DNA from 2 places in the Ferdinandcohnia sp. SAFN-114 genome. Region 1 is predicted to be linked to the other one. Evidence: riboswitches for the same ligand, from Rfam matches in the RefSeq annotation. Region 1 holds a riboswitch; the other holds the start of a gene.

Region 1 (7,514 bases):
AAATGATAACTTAATTATAACAAATATTTGAAAATGATAGAATAAAAAACAGTTATTTGAGCATTTTTGAAAGGGCCCTTGGTAAATCAGGTTGCCAATATTTCCACGTATGGTTTCCGTTGAATTCTTCATAAAAGCAAGGATAACCTTTGCTCGTGATGAGTTCGTGTAATTTTCGGTTTGGCGTTAAAAAATCCTCAATATCACCTTTTGTTGTTTTTACTTCGGTTTCACCTGTCCCGATTATATGATATAAGTCAAGGAGATGAGGGTCTGCAAAACGTTCAACCTGCAACAGAACATGATCATTTACAAGGGGAGATTGCATGATTACCTTTCCAAAGGTATGAGGGTATTCAATTGCTGTTAAAAGCGAAATAGTCGCTGCAAGTGAATCCCCAATTAATGCTCGACCTTGCCCCATCTGAAAGGTTGAGAACTCTTGGTCAAGAAAGGGTACCAGTTCTTCTCCTAAAAAGCGCTTATACAAATGATGCTGCTCACCATCAGGGTGATATTTTTTGCGGCGGTCTGCGACACTTTTATAAGGAACCCCCACAATTATGGTATTGCTTATTTCACCTGTTTCAATTAGCTTATCCGCAATTCTCGCAACCCTGCCAAGATTAAAATAATCGCGCCCATCCTGAGCGATGAGAACATTATATTTATAGAGAGGGGAAAAGGTGGCAGGCAAATAAACGATAAGCTCAAGTTCTTCATTTAAAAGCTTACTATGTATAGTCATTTCCCTAACAGTGCTTTTATTAATCGTCATCTTTTTAAACCTCCAAACAATCGATTAAGTTAATCTGCATCATTATTATAACGCTTGAAAAATAGGAAAGCGACAGGAAAAACTTCCTGTCGCTTTCGGTACATATTACGCATTAAGCGGCTGCTTCATCCGTATGTTTCTTTTCAGATTCTGCAACATATACAGCACACGCTGCATCACCTGTGATATTAATAGCAGTACGTGTCATATCAAGTAATCGATCAATACCAATAATTAAACCGATACCTTCTGGTGGCAAACCAACTTGATTTAGAACCATGGCAAGCATGATTAAACCAACACCAGGAACACCAGCGGTACCTACACTTGCAAGCACAGCTGTTAGGATAACCATAATAATTTGCGTAAACGTTAGATCAAATCCGTATACCTGTGCAATGAAGATGGTGGCAACACCTTGCATAATAGCTGTACCGTCCATATTGATAGTCGCACCTAATGGTTGAACAAAGCTACTAATTGGTTCAGGAACCTTTAGATTTTTTTGTGCAGTATCCATAGATACAGGAAGAGTGGCACTACTACTTGATGTACTAAAAGCAACCGTCATCGCAGGTGCAAAACCTTTGAAAAACTCAATAGGGTTTCGTTTTGCCAATACTGCAATCGTACCACCATAAGTAATGGCTGCGTGAACAAGTAAAGCGGCAAGTACAATTAAGAAGTAAGCAAGCATGGCTTTAATTGCAGCATACCCTTGGCCACCAATAGCAGTCGCTATTAAGCCGAACGTACCATATGGAGCCGTCTTCATTACAAGATTAACAAGATACATTAACACTTCATTTGCTTGCTCAAATAAATTAACAATACCTTTTGTTTTTTCGCCTAACACGGTTAGAGCAAAACCTATAAAAATAGCAAATGCAATAATTTGAAGCATATTTCCATCAGTCATTGACGTAAATGGATTTGTCGGGATAATTCCAATTAGTGTTTCCATAAATGGAGGAGCTTCAGTTGCCCCTTCATAAGTAGCCCCTTGCGTATCAAAGGCTCCACCAGCGCCAGGCTTGAAAATGGAAGCTAGCGCGATAGCAATTGTAATCGCTATCGTTGTTGTTGCTAAAAAATAAGTGATCGTTTTGGCACCAATTCTTCCGAGTTTCTTAGGATCACCAAGGCCTGTAACTCCTAGAGTAATAGAAACTAAGACAATTGGAACAACAAGCATTTTAATTAAATTCAAGAAAATTTGACCAAGTGGTACGAATAACCACGTATTCGCAAGTTCAAAAATGGAAGGTGACGTTACGTTTAAGATAAGACCTACAAGTGCACCAAGACCTAAACCTAATAAAATCTTTTTAGTTAATGACATAAAAAACCTCCTCTAAGTTGTATTGAAAGTGTTTTCTTTTTTTGGCAAAACAAATGGGAATGCGCATGTCGAAGAACAGCATTCTTTTCGTAAGACACAAAAAACCACGAGAGTGTGGCTCGTGGCTTATCGATAAAATTGCGCAACAATGCTCTCTCCAAATGCTTACGAGGTTAGCTGTCGGATTCGGATGAAGAGTATCTCCTACCTTTATAAAAAAGGATTCACCCCGTGTGCTCTTTTGCACGTTTATGGTTCCCCCGTTTCCCAAAAATGGGAATTCAGCGACTATTAAATTGTACTTTGCCTTGATATTATATTTATACAAATAAAATGAATATATGTCAATAATAACATATATTTATGGTTTTTACGATGTTAATATTTTCATAGGAAAATAGTGAACGACAAATAGCAAAAACCACAAAATTATGTATTCACGATAAAATGACTAGAATTTAATTGACAAACACTCAAAACGGATGTATATTATGAATTATTCATATAGTGATTCCGTAGCTCAGCTGGGAGAGCACTACCTTGACAGGGTAGGGGTCGGAGGTTCGAGCCCTCTCGGAATCATCATGAGATCACTTGAGTTTTCTCAAGTGATTTTTTTGCGTTTATTTTTAGACTTTGGATAATAATTATAATAATTTTATCCGTTTTTGGAGAAAGTATCCTTGTTAGGACTAGACTGGGAGGTTGGTCGTTCACATGGAGGATAAAAACAAGATTCGTCTAACAGCTGCGGAGATGTCGAGCTTATGGACACAATACATAAACGATACGTTAGCTGAATGTGTTAATTTGTATTTTTTAGATAAAGTTGAAGATGAGGAAGTACGTCCAATTATTGAATATACACTGGAAGCATCTAAAGAAAACCAAAAAATTGTACGTGAAATTTTTGAAAAAGAAGAATTTCCTATCCCATTAGGATTTACAGAACAGGATGTAGATTTTAAAGCTCCTAGACTATTTTCTGATACTTTCGTATTAATGTACCTAAGGCAAATGTCTATTCTCGGAATGGCAGGTAGTAGTGGAGCACTGGGCCTTGCGACACGGCCCGATGTAATTGCTTTTCATAAGCGGGTATTAAATTTAGGTGTTGAATTGCAGGACCAAACACGTGAATTAATGTTAAAACAAGGAATATATGTAAGACCTCCGTATATATCTATTCCCGACAAGGTTGATTTTGTAGAGAAACAGCATTTTTTAGCTGGTTTCATGGGGAAGAAAAGAGCACTAACCTCTATTGAAATTAGTCATTTATTTTTAAATATACAGACCAATGCGATTGGTAAGGTACTGATGACAGGATTTGCACAAACTGCAAAAGGTGATGATGTAAAAAAATTCTTAGTAAGAGGAAAGAAACTTTCGCAAAAATATATAGAACTTTTTAGCGACTTTTTAATCAAAGAGGATCTTCCTGCTCCAATGAGTTGGGATTCAGCTGTTACAGATAGTAATGCGAGTGTTTTCTCTGATAAACTTATTATGTTTCATGTGTCAGCTATGATTGCAGCGGGGATTGGGAATTTCGGAATGGCCATGGCGGCTAGTCCAAGGAGAGATATAGGATTTAGATATGCATCATTAATTCCAGAAATTTCGATGTACGCTGAGGATGGGGCAAATATTATGATTAAACATGGGTGGTTGGAGGAGCCTCCACAAACAGATAACAGAGAAAAAATTATTAAAAAACAATCTTGATAAAAAAAGACAAAGAGAACGTATCAGTCCCTTTGTCTTATTGTGTTTATTAATATGTTTAAATAAAGGATTAAGCCGACTTAACCGTAACATTCTTCTTTTCTTTACGTTTCTTAGCATATTCAGCAGTTGCAGTGAAAAGTACGTCCGATGATGAGTTAAGAGCAGTTTCACAAGAGTCTTGTAGGACACCGATGATGAAACCAACTGCAACGACTTGCATGGCAACATCGTTCGGAATTCCGAATAAGCTTGACGCTAAAGGAACAAGTAAAAGTGACCCACCGGCAACACCAGATGCACCTGCTGCTGAAATTGCTGATAAGACGCTAAGAATTAGAGCTGTTGCAAAATCAACTTGAATGCCGAGTGTATGAACAGCTGCAAGAGTAAGAACAGAAATCGTTACTGCGGCACCAGCCATATTTACAGTTCCGCCTAATGGGATTGAAATAGAATAAGTATCTTTATTTAATCCTAGTTTTTCACAAAGGTTCATATTAACCGGAATGTTTGCTGCTGAGCTTCGAGTAAAGAAGGCTGTTAGCCCACTTTCTCTTAGACATCTAAATACAAGTGGATATGGGTTTTGACGAATGTAGAAATAGACAATTAAAGGATTCACAATAAGTGCAATAAAGAACATACAGCCAAGTAAAAGGCCTAGGATTTTTCCATATTCCATTAATGCAGATAGTCCATTTGTTACAAATGCGTCGAACACTAGACCCATGATTCCGATAGGAGCTAGGCTGATTACCCATTTTACGACTGTTGCGATTGCATCAGATACGTTGGTAATTAATGTCTTAGTTGTGTCGTTTGCATTTTTTAATGCAATTCCAAGAACAACTGCCCAAGCTAGAATTCCGATGTAGTTTGCATTCATTAGGGCATTAATCGGATTGTCTACAATATTAAATAGTAATGTTTGAAGGACCTCTAAAATACCACTTGGAGGTGAAAGGTCTTCTGCACCAGAAACAAGTGACAGATTTACTGGAAAGATAAAACTTGCCAAAACGGCTACGAATCCAGCTAAGAATGTACTTATTGCGTATAAGCCGATAATCGATTTGATATTTGTTTGGGTTCCACTTCTGTGTTTAGAGATGGCGTCAATAACTAAGAATAAGACCAATACAGGTGCAACAGCTTTTAGTGCACCTACAAATAATGAACCAAAAATACTAACCCATTTTGCTCCTTCTGGTACGACTAATGCTAATAGGATACCAACGATAATACCACCAAATATACGTTTAACTAGGCTAATCTGATTCCATTTGTAAAAGATTTCTTTCATATTCTTTCCCCCTTTTTCATGGTTGTCCATCTTATTATCTTATGAAATTAATATTATATGAATAATATAATATTTGTTAGTTTAACACGAAAATTGTCAATTGTGTATAAAATTTAAGAGTTGGAAATGAAATTTTAAGGTGAAAAATTTGGTATTTAAAAAACATAGAACTCTTTGACATAAAGGAAAGTTATGAAAGTATAGGCATTATTGATCATAGAAATCAAGTTTCTCAAACCTATACATAAGTAAAAATGACTACCTTATAGTCACAAGAGTTTCGGTATACTAAAATAATAGTTTTGAGATAATTAGCTTTAAAAAAAATAAAAAACAACTAATCCGTGATAGAAATTAGTCGTTTTCTTCATTAACATATTTTTTGAATTAAATTTGGTGAGTTATTGCTAGGCGAGTTTACTAAAGACGAAACCTCATATGCCTCCATGTTGTCAGCAGTCAGTGGTTTGAGTAGATGTGAAACCCTCGATACATCCTTTAGAGATGGATTAAGCCATGCTTGTTCGTCCTCTTTATTTAATATAACTGGCATACGATCGTGAATATCCCTCATTAGTTCGTTTGGGGTTGTGGTAATGATTGAACAAGAATATAAGGTATGCCCATCCGGAGATTTCCAACGTTCCCAGATTCCCGCCATTGCGAATATATCATTCGATTTTAATTTAATTCGTATCGGTGTTTTTGTTTTGTTAGGCCCTTTTTTCCATTCATAAAAGCTATCCGCAATAATCAGACAGCGTCTATGTTTAAAGGCATGTCTGAAGCTTGGTTTTTCAGCCAATGATTCAGCGCGTGCATTGATCATTTTATATCCGACTTTCTCATCCTTTGCCCATGAAGGTACAAAGCCCCAACGTAAATAACCTAAGCGATTTTGTGTACCGTCATTTATAACTGAAAGGACCGAATGTGAAGGGGCAATGTTATAGCTTGGTTGATATAAATCTTGTTCAATTGCCGCTTTAATATCAAAACGGTTAAGTATATCTTCGTACTCTGCAAAAAGAGTAAATCGACCACACATTATGCATCACCTCATGTTTTAATATATTGGAGGATTTTTGGATATTGGTAACTTGATAAGAAAAGAGGTTCCTATCCCAACCGTACTTTCTACATCGATTGAACCTTTTAATTGCTCAATAATTTGAAAACAAATGGTCAGCCCTACGCCAGTTCCTTTATCTTTTGTTGAATAAAAAGGGGTACCTATTTTGGAAAGTTGTTCTTTTGTCATTCCAGGACCATTGTCAGTGATTTTAACAATAATGTCTTGGTCTGTTGCAAAAGCATTTATTTGCAATAAGCCGTCATTTCCAATTGCTTCTATTGCGTTTTTAATAATATTTATCAAGACCTGTTTGATTTCATCCTTATTCCCGTTAATGTATAGCGAGTCTTCAATGAAGGTTTCAACCTCAATGCTTTGAATATTTGTATAAGATGTCATGAGTTCAACCGTTTTTGATAGTTCTTCGCTGATGTTTACCAATTCAGTATTACTATTATTTGGCTTAGCAAGAGATAAATAATCATTTATGATCGATTGTGCACGATTTAATTCAGAAAGGGTAATAACGATATAATTTCGCTGTTTATCAGTAATGTTATCATCTCGAATAATTAACTGCAGAAATCCATTTACTGTAGTTAGCGGATTGCGTACCTCATGGGCAACTGATGCTGCTAGTTGGCTAACTACGTTCAATTTTTCAGAACGTCTTAATTCCCTTTGTAAGAGAATTTGTTGCTTTAAGTTCTCAATAAGTAGAACTACTAATAAGATGGTAATCCACGTAATAAACGAAAAAAGGATCATAATTAGAATTTGATCAACTTGGTTATATTTTACTAAGGTAATTGCTCTTGTTATAACAATGAAACTGTAAATACATGTAAGTGTGATTAGCTTTTTATTTAATAGAAGAGAATGGTACCTTTTTAAGAGAAAATAAAAAATGAATACAATAATTGCGTAATTCATAATAGACAGGAGAACGTTAGTATATCCAAGCAGTAATAAATAACCTAGCATAATTAATATAACAACAATTCCTTGGATAAATCCTATATAGAGGAATGCGATAAATATCGGGATTATCCGAAAATCATAAGCGAATCCATTCGCGTATGTTACTGGGAAAGTGACAGTTAAAAGAAGCATAATGATAATCATTCCAAGAAGTTTATTTCGGTGAAGCTTTGGAGAAGAATGATTATCTTGGATAGTCAATAAATAATATATAAGAATAGGAAAAATAACGATTAATACATGGTAAAGAACATGTCCAATATGCTCTAACAACTTTTGCTCCATCTCCCTCTTATTTCTAAAA
Region 2 (7,514 bases), on a different contig from region 1:
ATCTTTGATGTCTAGTTTGATTTGCTGTGTCGTCTGATCGGTAGGATACCCGTAGACAATTCCTTTGTCAGCATAAGTATCATCCACATTTGGTACATCATTATAGTAGGCAAGTGCCACTTCTTTATGAGCATTCGTACCGATCACAATACCACGCATACTGCCATTCGCCATACCACCTGTATAAACACGAACAATATTCTCATTTTCTACTAAATTTGAACCATAGTTTTGGTTAAAATCCGCTACAGTTGAATCGCCATTTTGATCATTGATGATCCAAAAGACGAGTGTTTTTCCGGCAGGTATGGTGACATCTTCCGGAACCGAAGGCCATGCAACATCTGTACCTGGGTCCGTGCCGTAGCGGTAATAAATCTTATAATCTTTAAAATTAATATCTTGATTGCTATTGTTATAGATTTCAATAAACTCATATCCGTCAGCTGAACCAACATTTGTGGTGTCTGGAACAACCTCTGTAACCAATAAATGTGGGAGAGTACTATAATCAATATCAATTTGTTTCACGTTGATCGTATACTCACTTGTTTTCGCAGTCTGAATCCCATCTGATGCTTCAATATAATAAATGAGATCTGACGTTACACTCGCAGCTGGAATCTCAGCTGAGTACGTGCTCGTGTTCTCTCCACTTGGATTCATCGAGATGGCTGTGAAGTTCTCGGCATTCTTTTCTTTATAATGGAGAGTAACCAATGGGATTGCTAGGTTATCTGTTACGTTAGCCTCGATTTTGACGGGTTTATAGGCATCAACCTCGTCAACCTGGGTATGCTCAATCACAGGTGCTCCCGTATCCGTTGGAATTTCTGGGAGTTGCACAGGAACAGCGGGTACCTGTTTATCCGTAATCACACCTGGTGACGGAGGGGCCATACCCTGTAATTTTTTCATTACTGTTCCTTGGTCAGGATATTCATATTGGATAACAGCGCCAGTATTATCATTGTCACTTCCTAAATAACTTGCAGAAATAACCTCTGCTCCTTGTAGGTCTTTTAAAACTAATGCACGATTGCCGACGTTCGCAAAGCCAGGAAATGCATCAGTAAACTCGACGACTTGATCATTTGTTAGCTCAGTACCAAATTGAGTGTTAAAGTCTGATAATGGTTTATCTCCGTTATTAAACCAGAAAACTAGTTTTTCCTGTGGCTCAATCGTTGTTGCTGGGATTTGGAAAGGGAGCTCTACTCCGCTATCCGTATAATGATAAACAAATGAATAGTTTGTTAACACCTGCGGCTGGTTCGAATTGTTATAGAGCTCAAAATACTCATAATAATCTGTGCCGCCACCCTCAGAATTTGGAGAAATCTCCGTAATCAAAATAGGTGGAAGTGAGTCATAATCAGGCTCCACGATATCTTCGATTGCCACTTCAAAACCATCTTTTGTAGGATACCTAACACGATGATGTGTGTCCGTTACTTCGATGTAATAACGCAAAGTTTCATTTGTTAACGATTCTTTCGGAATGGTAGCTTGATAGATTTGTCCTTCGACGTGAGTCATCGCGATCTTCTTAAACTCACCATTCGGTTCTGTTTGATAATAAACAGAGGCGGAGAAATCTTGATGATCGTCAGTAATGGTTGCTGAGATAACAAGGTCATCTTTTGCACTCGCATTTGTAATTTGTTCATGAGTAATAATGGGTGCTTGGTTTTCTTCCGCAACAACTTCTTGTTGGGGAACCTGTACAGGTTCACTTACTTTTACTTCTGTGTTTTCTTGCGTTTCTTCTTCGCTAGGCTGACTTTTCGTTTCTGTAGTTGGAGAAGAAGGGGCTTCCGTCACTTCAGTGTCAGCTCTGTTTTCGTTCGGGAGAGCTTCTTCAGGTAGAGCAGAGGAATCTTGTACATCAGACTCCTGGTTTCCCGAATTTGAAATGGAATCTTCTTGTTTTTGGACTTGATTTTCTGATTGCACTTGTGAAATAGGAATTAGTGAAGTTTCTTCTGCCATAGCTGACGGAACGGCTAATCCTAAATTCGATACGAGAATAGCTACTGTGGTTGTTACGGCTAACCCTTTGTTCAGTTTTGCTTTTTTCCTCATAATGCCTCCTTAAAAATGTAAAGATTTTATGTATTCCACTACAGAATAACGACAAAGTATTGATTTTATTTATCTGAAATGTAAAAAACGTGTAAATATTACAAATTTCAGCAAAAGTTGTCATGTGGCTGTCATATCCTGTCCTTGAATATAAAACTCCACTATTTGGAAAGGTAAGGAAAAACAATCAAAGGAGACTTACCTATCGTGAATGTACAATCTGGTCAATCAACGAATGAAACTGTTGCTAGTCTTATGCTAAAGCAACTTGAGATGTGGGGAGTTAAGAGGATCTATGGGGTTGTGGGGGATGCCATTATTGGGTTAATGGATGAACTAGCAAAGCAGAATTCAATCCAATTTATTGCGGTGAAACATGAATCGGTTGCCGCCATGATGGCTTCAGCTGAGGCAAAGTTAACAGGAAGGCTTGGCGTTTGTCTGGCAACGATGGGACCAGGATTAGGAAACTTACTCAATGGTCTAGGGGATGCTTATATGGATAAGGCACCCGTACTGGCTATTTCTGGTCAGGCTCCTAGTCAAAAAATCGGGACTGACTATAAGCAGTATCTTAATCAACAAGAATTAATAAAACCACTCGCAGAATATACGTCTTTGCTCGCACACCCTGACGCCATTATAGATGTGTTAACAAAAGCGATGAAAACATCACTTGATAAAGGGGCTGTTACTCATCTATCGATTCCTAAGGATCTTTTTACAGTGAATACAACTGCAAAAATTCAGCGGGAACCAAAAATGATACAGACTACCTCATCTATAGATGAAAAAGTTATCACAGAGGTAGTTGAATTAATGAAAAACGCAAAAAAACCAATGATTTTAGCTGGTCTTGGGGCAATACATGCTGTTAAAGAAGTAGAAAAACTAGCAGAACTTTGGGGAGCGGGTATCCTTGTAAGCCTAGGTGCAAAAGGGGTGTTTCATCAATCATGTACGAACTTTTTAGGAGGAATTGGACAAGGGGGAAACCCTCATGCTAAAGATCTTTTTCAAGAGTCAGATGTCGTATTATTAGTAGGGAACTTGTGGTGGCCGGAAGGATATGTTCCAGAGCATGCGAAGTTGATTCAAATTGATGTTGCGAAAGAGAATATCGGGAAAGGTATACCTGTTGAGTTAGGTATTGTAGGTTCAGCTGAAATGCTTGTCCCCCTGTTAACGAAAAGTCTTCATAGCGTTTCACAAAATCAAACTTGGGTAACAAACATCCAGAAGATAAAAGAAACGTGGGACACACAAAACGAGCAAGAAGGCTTACAATCTTCCCAACCGCTCCATCCATCAAGAATTGTTAGAGCTATTGAAAATACTGTTCAAAACGATGCGATTATTACTCTAGACACGGGTGATGTAACTGTTTGGTTCAATCGTAATTTTCGCTCAACTAAACAACAAATCATCTTTTCAGGAGAATGGCGAACAATGGGATTTGGTTTACCTGCAGCTCTTGCAGCCAAACTATGCTTTCCAGGGAAGCAAGTGGTTGCAGTTGTTGGAGATGGCGGAATCGAAATGACTTTAGCCGATTTATTAACGGCCATCCGGTATAACTTAAGTATCACAGTCATCATTTTCAATAATCATGCGTTACAAATGGAACGCGATAAAATGATAGCCAGCGGAAGTATTCAAAAGGATGTGGACTTAACGAATCCTGACTTTGTAAAAATTGCCGAAGCTTGCTCGTGGAAAGGCTATTCAATCACAGAAGAAAGTGAATTAGAGGATACCCTTGAAAAAGCATTTTTACATAATGGTCCAGCATTGATCGAGGTTGAAACTGCGCCAACTTTTCATCCAGAAACAAAGAGTTGACCGTGGAAAGCTAGTTTCCCGCCCCACAGGTATGTTACCGCTTTAGTTAATCAGGGGTGGGACCCTCTACTGGAAATGATTCAATAGTTTACTAGAATATTATTTTAGTATAAAATCAATATAGAACATTGTTGCTTAATCTTTATCTAGAGCGGGGGACCCAAATTCTTCATGCGGGATTTTTCCGCTATTGGTGAATTCTTAAATAGAAGGGGCTTATTGTTTCCTATAGTCCTAACCTGAAAGCTAACCTCGTAAGCAATCGAGTGGGAACAGTATGGTAGAATAGTAAATCGGCAACGGCCGGTTTTTTGTTACCTTATCTTTCTATATGTTTCCCTTACCTGAGTAATCAGAATCAAATTATTAAGAAGGTGGGGTAATTTATGAAAAAATTCAAATTAAGTTTGGCAAGCCAAATTTTAATTGGTCTTATTTTAGGTATTATCGTTGGTGGCATTTTCTATGGAAGTGAAACTGCCCAAAGTGTCCTGCAGCCATTCGGAGATCTTTTCTTACGATTAATTAAAATGATTGTCGTGCCAATTGTTCTTTCGAGTATTATCGTTGCGATAGCTGGTGTTGGTGATTTAAAATCAGTCGGCAAGTTAGGTGCTAAATCCCTGACATATTTTATTGGCATGACCATGGTCGCAATTGCAGTCGGTCTTATTTCTGCAAATTTATTCCAACCAGGTGCTGGACTAGTAATGGACCAGTTAGAACAAAGTGATATCTCAGGTTATGTAGAAACATCAGAAGCGCAAGAAGGAAAATCTATAACGGATACACTCCTTCATATTGTTCCAACAAATCCGTTCCAAGCTATGGTTGAAGGAGATATGCTAGCAACTATTTTCTTTGCAGTTGTTTTCGGTCTTGGAATTGCAGCTATAGGCGAAAAAGGAAAACCGGTTTTACGTTTCTTTGAGGGTATGGCAAATGCCATGTTTTATGTGACAAATTTATTTATGAAATATGCACCGATTGGTGTTTTTGCATTAATAGGTGTAACTATCTCAAAATATGGATTCGAATCACTTATTCCATTAGGCAAGCTGGCCGTTACTGTTTATGGAACAATGATTTTCTTTGTAGTAGTTATTTTAGGCTTATTGGCTAAATTTATTGGGTTAAATATTTTTAAATTATTGAAGATGATTAAGGAAGAGTTAATCCTTGCTTTTTCAACATCCAGCTCGGAAACTGTACTTCCGAGGATTATGGATAAAATGGAACAGGCAGGAAGCCCAAAGCATATAGCGACTTTCGTTATTCCAACTGGCTATTCTTTTAATTTGGATGGATCAGTTTTATACCAAGCTATAGCGTCTTTATTTATCGCCCAAATGTATGGAATTCACTTGAGCATTGGGGAACAAATAATGCTAATGTTAATATTGATGGTAACATCCAAAGGTATGGCTGGAGTTCCTGGGGTATCCTTCGTAGTGCTATTAGCGACGTTCAGTACAATGGGTTTACCAGCTGAAGGACTGGCATTTATTGCTGGTATTGACCGTATTCTAGATATGGGACGTACCGCGGTTAACGTAGTAGGTAACTCGTTGGCAGCACTAGTTGTAGCTAAATGGGAAGGTCAATATAACCCTCCAACTAAAGTTGAAGCTGTTCAACAAGCATCGTAAATATGTGATATTAGTAAGCACATTCCGTTAATAAAGGAATGTGCTTTTTTTGTTTTAGACAAGGAACTGTGTCCCTAAAAGGCAAATACGTGGTTGCCTATTGTGGTTGATACGGTACGACTTCTTAGATAGGAGCTCGATGTTTTATCAGGGTTGTAAAAGAATAATGCGCCATTTGTTGGATCTTCACCACTGAGTGCCCTTTTTGCAGCTTCTCTATGTTGGTCGTTAGGAGTTGCTGTAAGTAACGCACCGTTTTCTGCTGGTGTAAATTGATAGTAACCGTAGCTTTTTTCAAACAAGACATCTTTAATATTGTTAGGGAATAAGGGACTATTTACACGATTCACAATTACAGCACCAACGGCAATCTGCCCTTCTAAAGATTCACCTCTCGCTTCACTGTGTATCATTTTCGCAAGCCATTCGACTTCTTCCTTGTTCACTACTTTTTGTTGTTCAGCGGCGAATGTTGTTTCGCTTTGAACCGGAGCGGGTGCAATGGTAACACCTGAAGGAATCGTCAAAGTTTGTCCAATCTGTAAGCTATCCGAAGAAAGATTATTCGCCTTTTTAATTCCATCGACAGTTGTGCCGTTCCTTGTTGCAATACTATATAACGTATCACCAGAAACAACCTGATGTGTAGTGGTAGTGGTTTGAGTAGGAACAGACTCACCACCAGAAGGAATCGTCAACGTTTGTCCGATCTGCAAAATATCGGAAGACAGATTATTTGCCTTTTTAATCCCATCGACGGTTGTGCCGTTTCTTGTTGCAATGCTATATAACGTATCACCGGAAACAACCTGATGTGTAATTGTATTGGTTTGAGTAGGAGCGGTGCCATTACCAGAAGGAATCGTCAACGTTTGTCCGATCTGCAAAATATCCGAAGAAAGATTATTCGCCCTTTTGATTTCATCTACGGTTGTACCGTTACGTGTGGCAATACTATATAAAGTATCACCGGAAACAACCTGATAAGTAGTTACATTGGTTTGAGCCGGAATGGCAGTAATGCCAACAGGAATTGTCAATGTTTGTCCAATCTGTAGAGAATCCGAAGAGAGATTATTTGCGTTCTTAATTGCATCAACGGTTGTTCCATTAGTTTGAGCAATACTATATAGTGTATCACCAGCTACTACAGTATGGGATAAAGACTTCGTTTGTGTCTTCTTTCCAGTTGCTTCAGCTGCAGAGGCTTGAGTTGCAGGCAAAGTACCAAGACCTAAGGCAGATAATAGCACTCCACCTGCCATAATCTTAACTGTTTTAACCTTCAATGTAGGAAATATTCTTTTTACAAAATTAACAGCTTTTCTTTCCATATCAGACTCTTCCACTGGGGATGAGAGTCCTAACTCAGTTGAGTACTCGGTTAAATTTTCATCAAGGTATAAGATTACTTCAATTCCGTCTTCTGTTTCGTTTAGTTTATATCGTGAAAAACCTTCCACCTATTTCACCATCCATTGTCTATTTCTATCCATTACTATCCCCAAGTTCTTTATTTTTACAAATTCATATCGTGTATTTGGTGAGGAGGTAAAAGTTGTGAGAGGTTATAAGAACGGAATAGAATGCATTAGAATGTCGAAATGTGCTATTTTAATACATAATGATTCTTAGATAGTTTATATTCAAGGGGGCAGCATGAAGAGGATACGTATTATTTATAGCTTATTAATGATATTTTTTATAACAGCCTTAGGTTTTTCCATTTACTTTTATGAACATGTGCAAACGATTAATCAAGAAATGGAAGAGGTTTATTCTCCAGAAGCATCTTTACCAAAGTATCATTTTGTATTAATAGTGGAGGAGATGGAACATGAGTATTGGCAATTAATTGGTGAAGGAGCAAAGAATGCCGGACAGAAGTATGGTGCAGCAGTGGAGTATATTGGGCCTGAAAGATCAAATACAGAAGAG

Evidence for each region. Region 1 has a riboswitch for cyclic di-AMP ahead of ACR65M_RS24500 (dicarboxylate/amino acid:cation symporter). Riboswitches for the same ligand answer to the same signal wherever they lie in the genome.
Region 2: linked by a shared signal. The riboswitch ahead of ACR65M_RS13405 (cation:dicarboxylate symporter family transporter) and the one ahead of ACR65M_RS24500 (dicarboxylate/amino acid:cation symporter) in region 1 are both predicted to bind cyclic di-AMP.

Annotation. Positions count from the first base shown of each region.
Region 1 is NZ_JBPFDQ010000119.1:4,672-12,185, forward strand. It holds gene ACR65M_RS24495 (alpha/beta hydrolase) at 53-778, opposite strand; gene ACR65M_RS24500 (dicarboxylate/amino acid:cation symporter) at 891-2,120, opposite strand; cyclic di-AMP (ydaO/yuaA leader) riboswitch at 2,267-2,417, opposite strand; tRNA gene ACR65M_RS24505 (tRNA-Val) at 2,630-2,702, shown strand; gene ACR65M_RS24510 (DUF3231 family protein) at 2,838-3,848, shown strand; gene sstT (serine/threonine transporter SstT) at 3,919-5,154, opposite strand; gene ACR65M_RS24520 (SOS response-associated peptidase) at 5,525-6,202, opposite strand; gene ACR65M_RS24525 (ATP-binding protein) at 6,221-7,495, opposite strand.
Region 2 is NZ_JBPFDQ010000037.1:28,760-36,273, forward strand. It holds gene ACR65M_RS13395 (lamin tail domain-containing protein) at 1-2,085, opposite strand, end outside; gene ACR65M_RS13400 (thiamine pyrophosphate-binding protein) at 2,293-3,927, shown strand; cyclic di-AMP (ydaO/yuaA leader) riboswitch at 4,050-4,203, shown strand; gene ACR65M_RS13405 (cation:dicarboxylate symporter family transporter) at 4,314-5,576, shown strand; gene ACR65M_RS13410 (LysM peptidoglycan-binding domain-containing protein) at 5,651-7,039, opposite strand; gene ACR65M_RS13415 (sugar-binding protein) at 7,236-7,514, shown strand, end outside.